DNA from 2 places in the Arthrobacter sp. JDC6 genome. Region 1 is predicted to be linked to the other one. Evidence: riboswitches for the same ligand, from Rfam matches in the RefSeq annotation. Region 1 holds a riboswitch; the other holds the start of a gene.
What was found. Region 1 has a riboswitch for thiamine pyrophosphate ahead of thiO (glycine oxidase ThiO). Riboswitches for the same ligand answer to the same signal wherever they lie in the genome.
Positions count from the first base shown of each region.

Region 2: it holds a riboswitch for thiamine pyrophosphate, as region 1 does, so the genes downstream of both, thiD (bifunctional hydroxymethylpyrimidine kinase/phosphomethylpyrimidine kinase) here and thiO (glycine oxidase ThiO) in region 1, are expected to answer to the same signal.

Region 1 is NZ_CM151278.1:1,433,567-1,440,826, forward strand. Features, by position in the region: gene ACV095_RS06745 (DNA-methyltransferase) at 1-431, opposite strand, end outside; gene ACV095_RS06750 (DEAD/DEAH box helicase) at 440-2,140, opposite strand; gene ACV095_RS06755 (RNB domain-containing ribonuclease) at 2,430-3,935, opposite strand; gene thiE (thiamine phosphate synthase) at 3,972-4,703, opposite strand; TPP riboswitch at 4,731-4,849, shown strand; gene thiO (glycine oxidase ThiO) at 4,843-6,144, shown strand; gene thiS (sulfur carrier protein ThiS) at 6,141-6,377, shown strand; gene ACV095_RS06775 (thiazole synthase) at 6,382-7,197, shown strand.
Region 2 is NZ_CM151278.1:1,874,746-1,882,005, reverse strand. Features, by position in the region: gene rpmA (50S ribosomal protein L27) at 1-92, opposite strand, end outside; gene rplU (50S ribosomal protein L21) at 154-462, opposite strand; gene thiD (bifunctional hydroxymethylpyrimidine kinase/phosphomethylpyrimidine kinase) at 725-2,245, opposite strand; TPP riboswitch at 2,253-2,350, opposite strand; gene ACV095_RS08770 (Rne/Rng family ribonuclease) at 2,499-5,954, opposite strand; gene ACV095_RS08765 (vitamin K epoxide reductase family protein) at 6,393-7,061, shown strand; gene ndk (nucleoside-diphosphate kinase) at 7,125-7,260, opposite strand, start outside.

The sequences.
Region 1 (7,260 bases):
TAGTCGTAGGCCCAGATGATCTCGTTCAGGAAGCATTCGCGGCCAAAGATCGCATCAAGCATCACTTTGGCGTAGTGCACCTCGCGGTAGTCCAGGTGCAGGTAGAGGGTTCCGTCGTCGGCCAGCAGGCGCCATGCCTCCACCAGCCGGGGTTCCAGGAAGGACCAGTAGTCGCTGAACGCGTCATCGTAGCGGTGCAGGGCGCCCTTGATGGTGTCGTAGGAGCGGCCCTTGAAGCCCACGCGGTCCCCGCTGCCGCCGGCGTTAACCACCATCCTGGTTTCCTGGCGCAGCTGCGGCCTGCCCGTGTTGAAGGGCGGGTCCACGTAAATCAGTGTGAAGGCGCCGTCCGGCAGCGTGGGGAGGTACTCCGCGTTGTCAGCGTGTACCACCAGGCTGCCGCCGTCCGGCGCCCAAACAGTGTCAGTCATCGGGGCAGTTAGCCCTCTGACGTGCCAGGCTGCGTGCCCGTGTCGGCGCCTGCCACCACTTCGCCGTTGCGGCGGCGGGTGCGGGTCCGGGGCCTGCGGGTGCGTGAAGGCTGTTCGCCGCCCGTTGCGGGTGCGGCAGCCTCGGCCGCGGGAGCGGCGGCGGAGTCCGGCGTCCGACGGCGGCGCTCGCCGCTGCGCGCGGTGTCGCCGCCGCTGCGGCTTCCTTCGCTGCGGGAACCTTCGCGGCTGCCAGTGCGGCTTTCCCGCCCACGGCCGTCCCGTTCCCGGGACCGGCCGCCGTCGCGGCTGCCGCTGCGGCTGTTCTTCTTGCCGGTTTCGCCCAGGTCCTCAAGCACCTCGGCGTCGACGCCAGCCAGGGTCCGCTTGTCACGCGGCAGCCGGCCCTTGGTCCCCACGGGGATGTCGAGGTCCGCGAAGAGGTGCGGCGAGGAGGAGTAGGTTTCGACAGGTTCGGGCACGTTGAGGCCCAGCGCCTTGTTGATCAGCACCCAGCGGGGAACATCGTCCCAGTCCACGAACGTGACAGCGGTGCCCTTGTTGCCCGCGCGGCCGGTGCGGCCCACCCGGTGCAGGTAGATCTTTTCGTCTTCCACGCACTGGTAGTTGATCACGTGGGTGACGTCCTCGACGTCGATGCCGCGCGCCGCGACATCGGTGGCCACCAGGACGTCCACCTTGTTGTTGCGGAATGCCCGCAGTGCCTGTTCACGGGCGCCCTGCCCCAGGTCACCGTGGATGGCAGCGGCAGCGAAGCCGCGGTCCACCAGTTCCTCGGCCACCTTTGCGGCGGTGCGCTTGGTCTTGGTGAAGATGATGGTCCGTCCGCGGCCGCGGGCCTGCAGGATGCGTGCCACCACTTCGATCTTGTCCATGCTGTGCGCACGGTAGATCAGCTGGCGGATATCGCGCTTGGTAAGGCCCTCGTCCTCAGGGTCCGCGGCGCGGATGTGCGTGGGCTGGGTCATGTAGCGGCGGGCCATGGCGATGACCGGACCGGGCATGGTGGCGGAGAACAAGAGCGTCTGGCGAATTGCGGGAGTTGCCGCGATGAGGGTCTCGACATCCGGCAGGAAGCCAAGGTCCAGCATCTCGTCAGCTTCGTCCAGCACCACGATCTTGACGTTCTTCAGGCTCAGGTGCTTTTGCTTGAAAAGGTCGATCAGCCGGCCGGGGGTACCCACCACAACCTCGACGCCCTGCTTGAGGGCCTCCACCTGGGGCTCGTAGGCGCGGCCGCCGTAAATGGTGGCGATCCTCGCGTTGCGCTTCCGGGAAGCGGTCACCAGGTCACCGGCCACCTGCACCGCCAGTTCGCGGGTGGGGACGATGACCAGGGCCTGCGGGGCTCCCGGGACGGCCAGCTTGGCGTAGCCGGGGTCGTCCTGCCCGATGACCCGCTGCAGTGCGGGGATGCCGAAGCCCAGGGTCTTGCCGGTGCCCGTCTTGGCCTGGCCGATGATGTCGTGGCCGCCCAGCGCCACCGGAAGGGTCATGGCCTGGATGGGGAACGGGTGGGTGATTCCGGCGTCAGCCAGGGATTCCACGATGTCCTCGCGGACGTTGTAGTCGGCAAAGGACTTCTCCGCGATCTCGTGCGGGGTCTCGTCGGAGATGATGGTTTCTTCCGGCTCGATGGTTTCCGTGCCGGTCTCATCGCTCAGGAGCTGGTGGGTATGCAATTCACTCACGGGGGAGTTTCCTTATTCATTTGGGCAATGGCGCTGCCTGCTCAACGGGCCGGCCAGGACTGGCCGTTCCGGAGCACGCTCAGGCGCGCAAGCGATTCCAGTGGAAGCCGATCGCGGGCTATCTAATGCTGGCACTGGTGACCAACGGGCAAATCTCAAGATCGCGTAGGGGCGGGCTTGTTGGTTTCAAATCAAGGAAATCAACGACCGGGCATCCATTTCTACCCTCTCAGTCTAGCTGCAAGGTCGCAGAAACACGTTTCGGCCCGCCTGCCGCGGCCGCCGCCGCTTACGGGATGAGCTCGAAATGGATCTCGCGGGTGGTGATGTCCGAGGAAACCAGCCGGACCCGGACCTTGGTACCCGACTCCAGCTCGCCGGCACACCGGGCAGTGACCGCGGGCTCGGCAATCTGGATAATGCCCGAACTTCCGCTGCCGTTTCCGTTCTTCCCGTTGCCGTTTTTCACCGTCCCGGTCCCGTTTCCATTCCCGTTTCCGTTTTGCGGCCGGGAGCCGGAAATCACGATCGCATCGAACTCCTGCCCGATGTGGTTCAGCAGCAGCGCGGCCTCAACGGTGTCCAGGGCCAGTCGTTCCATCCTGGACGCGAGCTGGTCCGATCCGGCCATGATGCCCGGCAGGAGCGGCAGGGCTTCCCGCGCCCAGTCCGGAACATCCCCGCCATTGCTGAGGGCCTCGCAGATCACCAGCACAAAGCGGTCCACCAGGCGGCGGAGCGGCGCGGTGGTGTGGGCATAGGCCGCGCCGATGGCAGACTGCACGCCGTCCTCGGGGACCGTTCCGTCAAAGGCGGTATAGGAGGCGCCCCGGAACAGCATGCCGGCGGAATGCATGATGGCCAGCTGGCGGGGATCGGTGGGATCCAGGGAACGCAGGTATTCGCCGTAGCTGACTTCACCGTCCCAGGGCCTGCCCAGCACCTCGGTCTGCAGCCGGAAATGCTTCAGCGACCGTTCGTCCGGGGCGGGCATGGTGCGCAGGATTCCCACCTTGCCCTCCAGCATGAGCTGCGCGGCGGCCATCCCGGTCATCAGGGAAATCTGCGCGTTCCAGTCCTCCACGGGAAGCTGCGGTACGGCAGCAATGCGGTAGCCGCCGTCGGGCAGCTGGACAATTTCCTGCTCGGGCATGTTGAGGCTGGCCCCGCCGCGTTCCCGCTCCAGGGCCACCCGCTTCAGGCCCACCTCGCGGAGGAGCCGCAGCACCGGCGAGGCCGTCCCGGCGTCGAGGTCTTCCTGCGCACCCTTGTAGCTGAGCTTGTCGCGGCTGCGGACCCGCGCCCGCCTGACGCCCACCGACACAACCGTTGCGTCGCCGTCGAGCGTGAAGTCCCATACGAAAGCCGAACAATCCTGGCCCGGCAGCAGGCTTCCTGCCCCCTCGCTGATCACTTCCGGGTGCAGCGGAATCCGGCCGTCCGGAGCGTAGAACGTCTGGCCGCGGCGCCGGGTCTCGGCGTCCAGGGGACCTCCCGGCGCAACAAACGCCGGCACATCGGCGATCGCGTACATTACCCGGTAGCCGTTCCCGTCCGGTTCGATGAACACCGCCTGGTCCAGGTCCGTGGAGGAGGCCGGATCGATGGTCACGAACTGGACGGCGGTCAGGTCGTAGGACGGAAGCTTCAGCGCTGCCACAGCGGCCCGGGCATCCGCCACTGCCTCAGCCGGGTACGGTCCCGGCAGTTCAAGTTCGGTGCGCAGCAGGCCCAACGCCTCTTCCAGGGCGTTCCTGTGGTCATGGACGTTTGGAGCCAGCCGATGATGTGACACAAAAGTCAGCGTAGCTCCAAGTCCGCCGATATGGCATCAGGCGGCGGCGTCCAATGCGTCGAGGAGGGAGGCGGCAGCGGCGGCGGGATCGGAGGCCTCGGTGATGGCGCGCACCACCACGATCCTGCGCGCACCGGCTTCCGCCACCTGGTGGACGTTTCCGTGGTCAATGCCGCCAATGGCGAACCAGGGCACGGGGTCCGCCGCCTGCCGTGAGGCCTCGGCGGCATACTTCACCAGGTCAGTGCCCACGGCGGACCTGCCGGGTTTGGTGGGGGTTGCCCAGACCGGACCCACGCAGAAGTAGTCCAGCCCGGCTGGTCCGGCAGTTGCTGCCAGGGCGGCGTCCACCTGCCCGGTGGTGTGGCTGGAGAGCCCGATGGCGGCGTTGCCGTTGACCAGCGTGCGCGCCGCCGCCAGCGGCAGGTCCTTCTGGCCGATGTGGAACACCGGTGCCCCGGAGAGGACGGCGATGTCCGCACGGTCATTGACCGCCCACAGCTTTCCGTGCCGTACCGCGGATTCCTTCAGCACCGCCAGGAGGTCCAGTTCCTCGGCCGCCTCGATGGTCTTGTCGCGCAGCTGGATGATGTCCACGCCACCGGCGAACGCGGCGTCAACGAACTCCGCGAAGTCGCCGCGGTCCCGGCGCGCATCGGTGCAGAGGTACAGGCGGGCTGCCTTCAGGGCGTCGTTGTCCCGTGAATTGACGACTTCGGTGGCTGGAGTGTGGTGGCCGGCGGGAAAGGATGGGGTGGACACATTCATGCGTGCAAGCCTAGTTCCTCTAAACTGGGCTGGTACTGCGGGAGCCCGCGGCGGCTGTCACAAAGCGCCGGGCTGAGAGGGCGTCAGAGCCGACCGCTTGACCTGATCCGGTTAATGCCGGCGTAGGGAAGGAACCCACATGCGTACCCCCTTCACCCATCACCCCGGGTCCGCCCGCAGAACCATTCCCTCCACCCTCCGGGCCGACGTTGCCGTCATCGGCGGGGGAGTGGTGGGGCACGGCATTGCCTGGGAGGCGCAGCGTTCCGGGCGCTCGGTGGTCCTCATTGATGACGCGCCCGGTACCGGCGCCAGCTGGGCGGCGGCCGGCATGCTGGCTCCCGTCAGCGAACTGCATTACCAGGAGGAAGAGCTCCTGGAACTGATGCTTGACGCATCATCGCGCTGGCCCGGGTTCGCCGCCGGGCTGGGCAGGGCAACGGGCGCGGATTCCGGATACCTGACGACGCCGACCCTCGCCGTGGGTGCCGACGCGGCCGACCGCCGGGCGCTGATGGACCTGCGCACAGTCCAGCAGGCCAACGGGCTGGCGGTGGAACCCCTGACCGTGCGGGAGGCCCGGAAGCGTGAGCCGCTGCTCAGCCCGGCCATTGCGTGCGCACTTGATACCCCGGCGGACCACCAGGTGGATCCCCGGCGCCTGGTGGCCGCCTTGCGGCTGGCCCTGGCCGGCGCGGCGCAGGAGCAGCCCCAGCTGGCGGTTGCCGGGGCAGTGGAAGGTTTTGGCGTGCCGGAGCGGGCAGCCGGGCTGCTGTGGGAGGGCGGAACGGTTTCCGGGGTCCGCCTGGCCGGCGGCGGCACGGTGCTGGCAACGGAGACCGTGGTGGCCAATGGCCTGCAGGCGGGGGCGCTTGACGGCCTGCCGGACGGCCTTGAGCTGCCGCTGCGGCCCGTGCACGGGGATATCCTGCGCCTTGCCGTTCCCCGCCACCTTCAGCCCTTGGTGACGTCAACGGTGCGCGGCCTGGTCCACGGCATCCCCGTATACATCGTTCCCAGGCAGGACGGGACCGTGGTGATCGGAGCCACGCAGCGGGAGGATGCCCGCTCCGATGCCGTGAGTGCCGGCGGCGTCTACCAGCTGCTGCGGGACGCGCAGGCTCTGGTGCCCGCCGTCGCTGAACTCGAACTCCTGGAATGCACCGCCCGCGCCCGCCCCGGTACCCCTGACAACGCGCCGCTCCTGGGCCGGGTGCCGGCCGCTCCGGGCGCCGGGGGAGGACAGGCCGGGCACGTCCCCGGACTCATCATCGCCACCGGGTTCTTCCGGCACGGAGTCCTGCTCACTCCCGCCGCGGCGGCCATCTGCAGGGAACTGCTGGACGGCAGGGCCGATCCCCGCTGGGGTCCCTTCAGCCCGGACCGGTTTTCCAGGCCGGCAACGGCAGCAACAAGCCCCCACATCAAGGAGACTGCGTGAACATCACCCTTAACGGAAACCCGCACACGGTGGCCGACGGAGCTTCGATCACCACGCTGGTCAGCGAGGTCACCGGACGCCCGCTGGCGGACAACGGACAGGCGACCGACGGCGGGAAACTCGGCGTCGCCGTCGCGCACAATGCCCAGGTGGTGCCGCGCAGCCAATGGTTCGCCACCGCGCTCGCCGACGGCGACGACATCGAACTTGTTACAGCAGTACAGGGAGGCTGACGCCATGACCGAAACCAGCACCATCAACCCTGCAGGAAACGCCGGTGCCGGCGACGCCCTGGTGATCGACGGCGTCGCGCTGGGTTCCAGGCTCATCATGGGCACCGGGGGAGCGCCCAGCCTCGATGGCCTGGGCGCGGCGCTCCTTGCCTCCGGCACCGCACTGACCACCGTGGCCATGCGGCGCTACTCCACGGCTGAAACCGGCTCGCTGTTCCAGCTGCTGGTGGATCATGGAATCCGGGTCCTGCCCAATACGGCCGGCTGCTTCACGGCCAGGGACGCGGTCCTTACCGCGGAACTGGCCCGGGAGGCCCTGGAAACAGACTGGGTGAAACTGGAGGTCATCGCCGATGAACAAACCCTCCTGCCGGACGCCGTGGAACTGGTCGAGGCCACCGAGCAGCTGGTCAACCGCGGCTTCAAGGTCTTCGCCTACACCAACGACGATCCTGTGCTGGCCCTGCGGCTGGAGAACCTTGGAGCCACCGCCGTCATGCCGCTGGGTGCCCCGATCGGCACCGGCCTGGGGATCCTGAACCCGCACAACATTGAGCTCATCGTTTCCCGGGCCTCCGTGCCCGTGGTCCTGGATGCCGGCATCGGCACGGCATCCGACGCCTCCCTTGCCATGGAGCTGGGCTGCGACGCCGTGCTGCTGGCCACGGCCGTGACCCGCGCCCAGAACCCCACGCTCATGGGAGAAGCCTTCAAGCACGCGGTGATCGCGGGCAGGATGGCCCGGGCGGCCGGGCGCATCCCGCGCCGGGAGCATGCCCTCGCCTCATCCGCCATGGAAGGCCGGGCCGAGTTCCTCTAGGCATCGGCCATTCACTTAAAGGGCTGTGGCCACCACCCGCCTGGGTGGTGGCCACAGCCATAT
Region 2 (7,260 bases), 440 kb from region 1:
ACAACCTGGCCGCCGAAGCGCTTGACGCCGAGGTACTGAGCGTTGGAATCGCGACCGTTGCGAGTGGAGCTCGCGCCCTTTTTATGTGCCATCTGAAATGCCTGCCTCTAAATTCTGGGGAATCTGTTGAAATGCCTGAACAGTAACCGGTGGTTACTTGATGCCGGTGATCTTGACCTTGGTCAGTTCCTGGCGGTGACCCTGGCGCTTCTTGTAGCCGGTCTTGTTCTTGAACTTCTGGATGACAATCTTAGGACCACGCAGGTCCTGGAGGATTTCAGCCGTAACAGTTACCTTGGCCAGGTCAGCGGCGGCGGAGGTGACCTTGTCACCATCAACCAGGAGCAGTGCGGGCAGCTCAATGGTGCTGCCGGCTCCACCGGCGACGCGGTTCAGGGTAACGAAGTCTCCAACGGAAACCTTCTCTTGGCGGCCGCCTGCGCGGACAATCGCGTACACCACTTGGGAACTCACTTCTCTCGACGTTTATACAAAATTTGCGTGCGGAACCGACTTGCTAAAAGCTTGGTTTCTCGCTGTGCCTCAACGCCGTGGGGTCGTAACCCAAGTGTTGGCGTAAGCACCGAAGATCAAGAATACGCTAAATCCATCTTCGGCCGCAAATGAGGCTGGTTCAGGCGGGCCGGCTGTGGTAGTAACCACAGCCCGGCAGGAACCGCCGCAACCGTGCTCCACCATCATAGCCGGGCCCGGCCCGCGGGGGTCACGAATGCAGCCTCGGCGCGTCGAAGAACTCCACTTCCAGGCGGCAGGACTGCTTGAACGCCGTCACCATCGCCGCCCTCTCATGGTCCGGCGCGGTCCGTCCGGCTGCATCCACGATGGCGATGGCTTTGCGGGTGGCTTCGGCGAAGCCCTCGTCGGCGTACGTCCGGAGCCAGGCCGCGTAGGCATGGCCGTCCGGTTCGCCCGAGGCCAGGAACCGGGCGTGGAGCTTCCCGCCGACTTCGGCGTAGAGCCAGAAGCAGGGAAGCACGGCGGCGGCGAGGACGGCATAGCTGCCCGACGCCGACGCTGCCGTGAGGTGGTCCACGTATGACTTGGTGACGGGGCCCAGGCCCTTCGGGGCCGGGCGGGTGCTGAGCCACGAGCGGTGGAGTTCCGATTCCACCTCAAGGCACTGCTGCGCGGATCCGGCCCAGAAAAGCTGCTCGGCCTCCGAGGGGGCCAGCGCGCTGGCCCGTGCCAGCACCCTGGAGTAGCCGTTCAGGTAGAGGGCATCCTGCGCCAGGTAGTAGGCAAAGTCCTTCTCCGGAAGGTCTCCTGACGCCAGGCCGTGGATGAAGTCCAGTGCGTAGATGTCCGCCAGGTCCTGTTGGGCTTCCGACCACAACCGGGCCGCGAAGCCGCCCTCCTCCAGGACCGGCCGCACGTGGTGGAAGTGGTGTACGGGGCCGTTCCCCTGGCCCACCTCCAATTGGCCGGAGTTCTCAAGTGCGCCGGCCAGCCAGGGCTTGACCGTTCGCAGTGATGCCTCCCAATTGCCCAAACGGGCCTGGACTGTTGCCATGGCAGAGGACAGGGAACAGCCCGTCCCGTGGCTGTTCCGCGTGGAAACCCGCTTCCCCTGCACTTCCACCACGTCCGGCCCCAGGAGGCCCGAAGCGTTGACCAGAGCATCCGGGCAGTCGAGGCCTGAAAGGTGGCCACCCTTGACCAGCACGGTGGCTCCGGTGGCTTCCGCCAGGCGCCTGCCCTGGTCCAGCGCGGTGTCCCAGTCTTTCGCCGGCTCCGTGCCCAGCAGCAGCGCGAGCTCGGGAAGGTTGGGGGTGATGAGGTGGGCAAGGGGCAGCAGTTCCCGGAGCGCGGCTTCGGCGGATTCCTTCAGCAGCCGGTCGCCGCTGGTGGCCACCATGACGGGGTCCAGGACCACGACGGCGGGACGGGCCTTTTCGAGCCACTGGCGGACAGTGCGGATCACCGACTCGTCGCCCAGCATGCCGATCTTGACGGCGTCGATGCTGATGTCGTCACTGACCGCGTCCAGCTGCTGGGCCAGGACGCCGGCCGGCGGGACGTGGACGGACTGCACGCCCCGGGTGTTTTGCGCCGTGAGTGCCGTGATCGCGGCCATGCCGTATCCGCCATGGGCGGCAATGCTTTTGAGGTCCGCCTGGATCCCGGCCCCGCCGGACGGGTCGGAGCCTGCAATGGAGAGGACGCGCGGGACATCGCGGCCCCCAGGCAGCGCGGGGGCCACGCCGGACGCTGTGGGCAGGGCAATGGAGAGGGTCGAAGACAACAGACATCCCTTCGCCGGTACTAGCCGGACAGGTTCAACGGGTGTGGATCTCAGCCGGCCTTCTGCGCGGCACCCCGTGTCGGGTTCCAGAGTAGCCGCTGGGGCGTACCCGGCGGAAAGGTGACAGCACCCGCGCAAGCAGGAAGTCCCCGCCCGTGGACTGTTCCCCCTGGATTCATGGGGGACAGTCCGCACGACGGGGACTTCCTGGGTGGCGCGTTAACTGCGCCTTGGCTTAGAGCTCCGAGGCGGGGACGCCGACGCCGAGGATGATCGGTTCCCCTGCCGGCTTGCCGGGCTCCGCCGCAGCGGGCTGTGCGTTGGCGGTATCCGGAACCTTGGCTGCGTGCGAGTGCCCCGCGCCTGTCGCCTGGACGTTCTCGTGGTGCTGGACAGCGGTTTCATTTGCGGCACCTTGGGCCCGGCTGGCAGCGCGGTGGCGCCGCGGCCTGCGTTGCCGGGACTGCTCCAGCGTGTGGTCGGAGTAGTCCTTTTCCGCCGGAGCTTCCACGGCGGCACGCGCCTCCGCTCCCCCGCCGGGCTGCTGTTCGGGCACCGACTGTTCGGGCGCTGACTGTTCGGCCGGCTTCACCGTGTCTGCGGCCTTGGCGGGCGCGTTCTCCACGGGGGAAGCCGGCTGGCCGAGGTGGGCGAAGGCTTCCGCGAGCCGGTCCAGCGTGAGGGCGGGCCTGGGATGCTGGTCCTCAGCGTGCTCCACGAAGGGAAGCGGGACTTCCTCGCCGCCGAAGGTCAGGACAGCTGCGGGGCGTGCCGGGCCATCGGCGTCGTGCTTCTCTTCAACAGGGGCCTGCGCCGGCTCGGCGGACGGTGCCTGCCGGGTGGCTGCCACCTCATCGTCATGCAGGTGGGCCGCATGGGCGGCAGCCGCGATGTTCGCCAGGGCAAGCCGGGTGGCCTCTGCCTTGGCGTGCCGCTCTGCGTCTGTGGGGTCCGGAAGGACGGTGTGGACGTGGACAGCAGGCGCCGGGGCAGCCTCGGGCTGCTGGCCGCCGCGTCCCCGCCGCCGTTTGCGCTCGGGACGGACTCCGGGCTGGCCGCCATCGGCCCGCTGCCCTTCGGGGCGGTGGGCTTCCCCGCGGGCTTCGGGGCGGCTGTCGGCGCGCTGGACGTGGTGCTCGGCCGCCACAATGTTGGCGCGGCGGTGCTCCACGGGATCGTCGTGCGTCACTACGCCCCGGCCGGCGCAGGCCTCACACTGCTCGCCGAAGACTTCCAGCAGGCCCGTCCCCATGCGCTTGCGGGTCATCTGGACCAGGCCCAGCGACGTGACCTCGGCAACCTGGTGCTTGGTCCGGTCGCGGCCCAGGCATTCCACCAGGCGGCGCAGGACCAGGTCGCGGTTGGATTCGAGCACCATGTCGATGAAGTCGATCACGATGATGCCGCCGATGTCGCGCAGCCGCAGCTGGCGCACCACTTCCTCGGCGGCTTCCAGGTTGTTCTTTGTGACGGTTTCCTCGAGGTTGCCGCCGCTGCCGGTGAACTTGCCGGTGTTGACGTCCACCACGGTCATGGCCTCGGTGCGGTCGATGACCAGGGAGCCGCCGGAGGGCAGGAAGACCTTCCGCTCAAGGGCCTTGTGGATCTGCTCGTCGATGCGCCAGGCGGAGAAGATGTCCTGGTCCTTGGTCCACTTCTCGAGGCGGCCCACCAGGTCCGGCGCCACGTACGTGACGTAGGCCTCGATGGTGTCCCAGGCCTCCTCACCGGAGACGATCAGTTTGGAGAAGTCCTCGTTGAAGACGTCCCGGACCACCTTGATGGTCAGGTCCGGTTCACCGTACAGCAGCTCCGGGGCCAGGATCTTGGTGGACTGGGACTGGCTTTCGATGCCTTCCCACTGGGCGCGCAGGCGGTTGATGTCGTGCGTCAGTTCCTCTTCCGAGGCACCTTCCGCGGCGGTCCGGACGATGACGCCGGCGTGCTCGGGCAGGCGGTCCTTGAGGATGCGCTTGAGGCGGTTGCGTTCGACGTCGGGCAGCTTGCGGGAGATGCCGGTCATGGAGCCGCCGGGCACGTAGACCAGGTAGCGGCCGGGAAGGGAGATCTGGCTGGTCAGCCGGGCGCCCTTGTGGCCGACGGGATCCTTGGTCACCTGGACCAGGACGGTGTCGCCGGATTTGAGCGCGTTCTCGATGCGGCGCTGCTTGCCTTCGAGGTTGACGGCTTCCCAGTTGACCTCACCGGCGTACAGCACGGCGTTGCGGCCACGCCCGATGTCCACGAACGCAGCTTCCATTGACGGCAGCACGTTCTGGACCTTGCCCAGGTAGACGTTGCCGATGAGCGAGTCCTGCTGGGTCTTGGACACGAAATGCTCGGCCAGGACACCGTCTTCAAGGACGGCGATCTGGATTCTGTCGTCGCGCTGGCGGACGATCATCTGCCGGTCCACGGATTCGCGGCGGGCCAGGAACTCGGCCTCGGTGATGACGGTGCGGCGGCGGCCGGTGTCGCGGGATTCGCGGCGGCGCTGCTTCTTGGCCTCAAGGCGGGTGGAGCCCTTGACGCTGGTGACCCGGTTGTTGACCGGCGCTTCACTGACCGCGCGCGGGGCACGGACCCTCGTCACCGTGTTGGGCGGGTCGTCGCCTTCCCCGCCGGTCAGCTCCAGGTCCTGGTCACCGCGGCGGCGGCGACGGCGGCGGCGGGACGTCACGCCGTCCTCGGCTTGTGTGGCGCTGTCCTCCTCGGCCTCGTCCTCGGCGTCAGCCTCGGCGCTGCCACCCTCGATGTCCTCGTCCGCCTTGTCGCCGACGCGGCTGCGGCCCCTGCGGCCGCGGCTGCGGCGCCGGCGGCGGCTGGAGGAATCGTCGCCGTCGTCGGTTTCTTCCTCTTCAGGTTCCTCGACGGCGGGTGCTGCGGGACGGACCACGGTGCTGAGGTCCGGGGCCTGGAAGAGCACGGATGTGGGCGATGCAGGCTCCAGGAAGAGGGAACCAAAGGGGCTGGCGGCCGCGGCGGGGGCGGTCTGTTCCTTGACCGCAGCGTGCTCTTCCTTGGCCACAGCGGGGGTTTCCCGGGCAGGCCCGGGGGTTCCGGCAGCCTCGGCGGCCGCGACGGGTTCCTGGGGCTGCTCCTGCGCAGGAGCTGCTTCCTGGGCGGCAGCTTCCTCCCGGGCCGGTTCCTGTGCCGGGGCTTCCGGGATTGCTGGTTCTGCAGCGACGGCGTCCGCTGCCGCGGCTTCCGCCGCGGGCGGGGCAGCCGGGGACGCGGCCTTGCGGGTGGCTACCCGACGGCGGCGAACAGGTTTGGTTTCGGCGTCCGCCGTGGCAGCAGGTGCTGCGGCAGCGTCTTCACCGGCCACGGCCGGTGCCGGGGCATCAACGGACGCAGCATCGACGGACACAGCATCAACAGGCGCAGTGCCGGCGGCAGCGGTTGCCTCTGCGTCATCAGCGAAGGCGGGCAGGGGTTCGGGGGCGTCCGCTTTCCTGCGGGCGCGGGTGCGGCGGGCCGGGGCCTTGGTCGCCGCGGCGGCTTCCGCCGACGGCGAGTCGCCGCTTACTTCAGGGGCGGCTGCCTCCGGCGCCGTGGCCGCTGCATCCGTCACGGCTTCTTCGGTCTTGGGAGCCGTTTTCCGGCGGGTACGTACAGCCCTCTTGGGTGCAGCAGCAGCCTCGGCAGCCGGTGCATCATCGTTAACGGCCAGTTCCTGATCATTGTCCATATGTGGCAACACTCCTGCCCCTGACGTACCGCCACATCCGGCACCCATTGGGGCACATATTGTCAAAACCCGCAGGCGTTGACAGAAGTCACGTGGATACTCCCAGGTTCGCACCGTCATTGGGGTGCGGCAGCCCGTGGGAGCCGGTGGATGTTCTGAAAACCCGTTGTTCTGCGTGCCACAACCAGGTGCCGCCCAATGGAGTGGCGGGAGTGCCGGAAGAATCCGAAGCCTGCCCTGCCCATCATTGGCGGTCTTGGGAACATACCACCGGACCGGAGTCCGAATGTGGATCGGCTTCCAGCCACGTTCATTCTCTCATACCCGCGCCGGATCGCCGCGGAGGCAGGCACTTCCGTTCCCATTCCTGTGTGGCGGCACCAGCCGCCGGCGTTACAATCAGGCTCAGGAGCACCGGACGAAAAGGACGCCACACCCATGCCCAGCATCTCCCCCGTCAGCGCCCATGAAACGGAAAGGGCCACGGATCCGCAGGCCACTGCGGCCGCAGGCGTTCCGCGGATGGCCCGGAACCGGCCCTTCGGCTGGCTGCTGGTCATCACCGGAATCGTGGGCTGGCTTGCCTCCGGAACCCTGGTCCTGGAAAAGCTCGAAGTCCTCAAGGACCCCAACCACACCACCGTCTGCGACGTGAACCCCTGGATCTCCTGCGGCCAGGTCATGCAGACGTGGCAGAGTTCGCTGTTCGGTTTCCCCAACATGTTCATCGGTATCGTCGCGTTCGCCATCACCATAACCGTGGGCATGGCGTTGCTGTCCGGTGCCACGTTCGCGCGGTGGTACTGGATGGGGCTTCAGGTGGGCGTCACGCTCGGCTTCGCCTTCGTGGTGTGGCTGTGGTCCCAGGCCCTGTATTCGATCCACATCCTGTGCCCGTTCTGTATGATCGTCTGGGCGGCCATGATTCCGCTCTTTGTGTGGACCACCATCAGGAACATCACGGCCGGAGTGATCCCAATGCCCGCGGGGGCGGCCCGCGTGCTGGGTGATTCCGGCTGGATCATCACGGCACTGCTGTACGTGGCCGTCGTCGCCACCATCTTCTTCGCGTTCATCCAGGTCTTTGCGGGCACGTCAGGCTTCTGAGCTGCGGACGGCAAAAGGCCCCTGGTTCCGAAGAACCAGGGGCCTTTTGCTGTCCTTGGACTGTCAGCCCTGGAACCAGATCTTGATCTCGCGCTCGGCGGAGTCGGTTGAGTCGGAGCCGTGCACCAGGTTCTGCTGGACCTTCAGGCCCCAGTCCCGGCCGAAGTCGCCGCGAATGGTGCCCGGGGCCGCGGTCGTG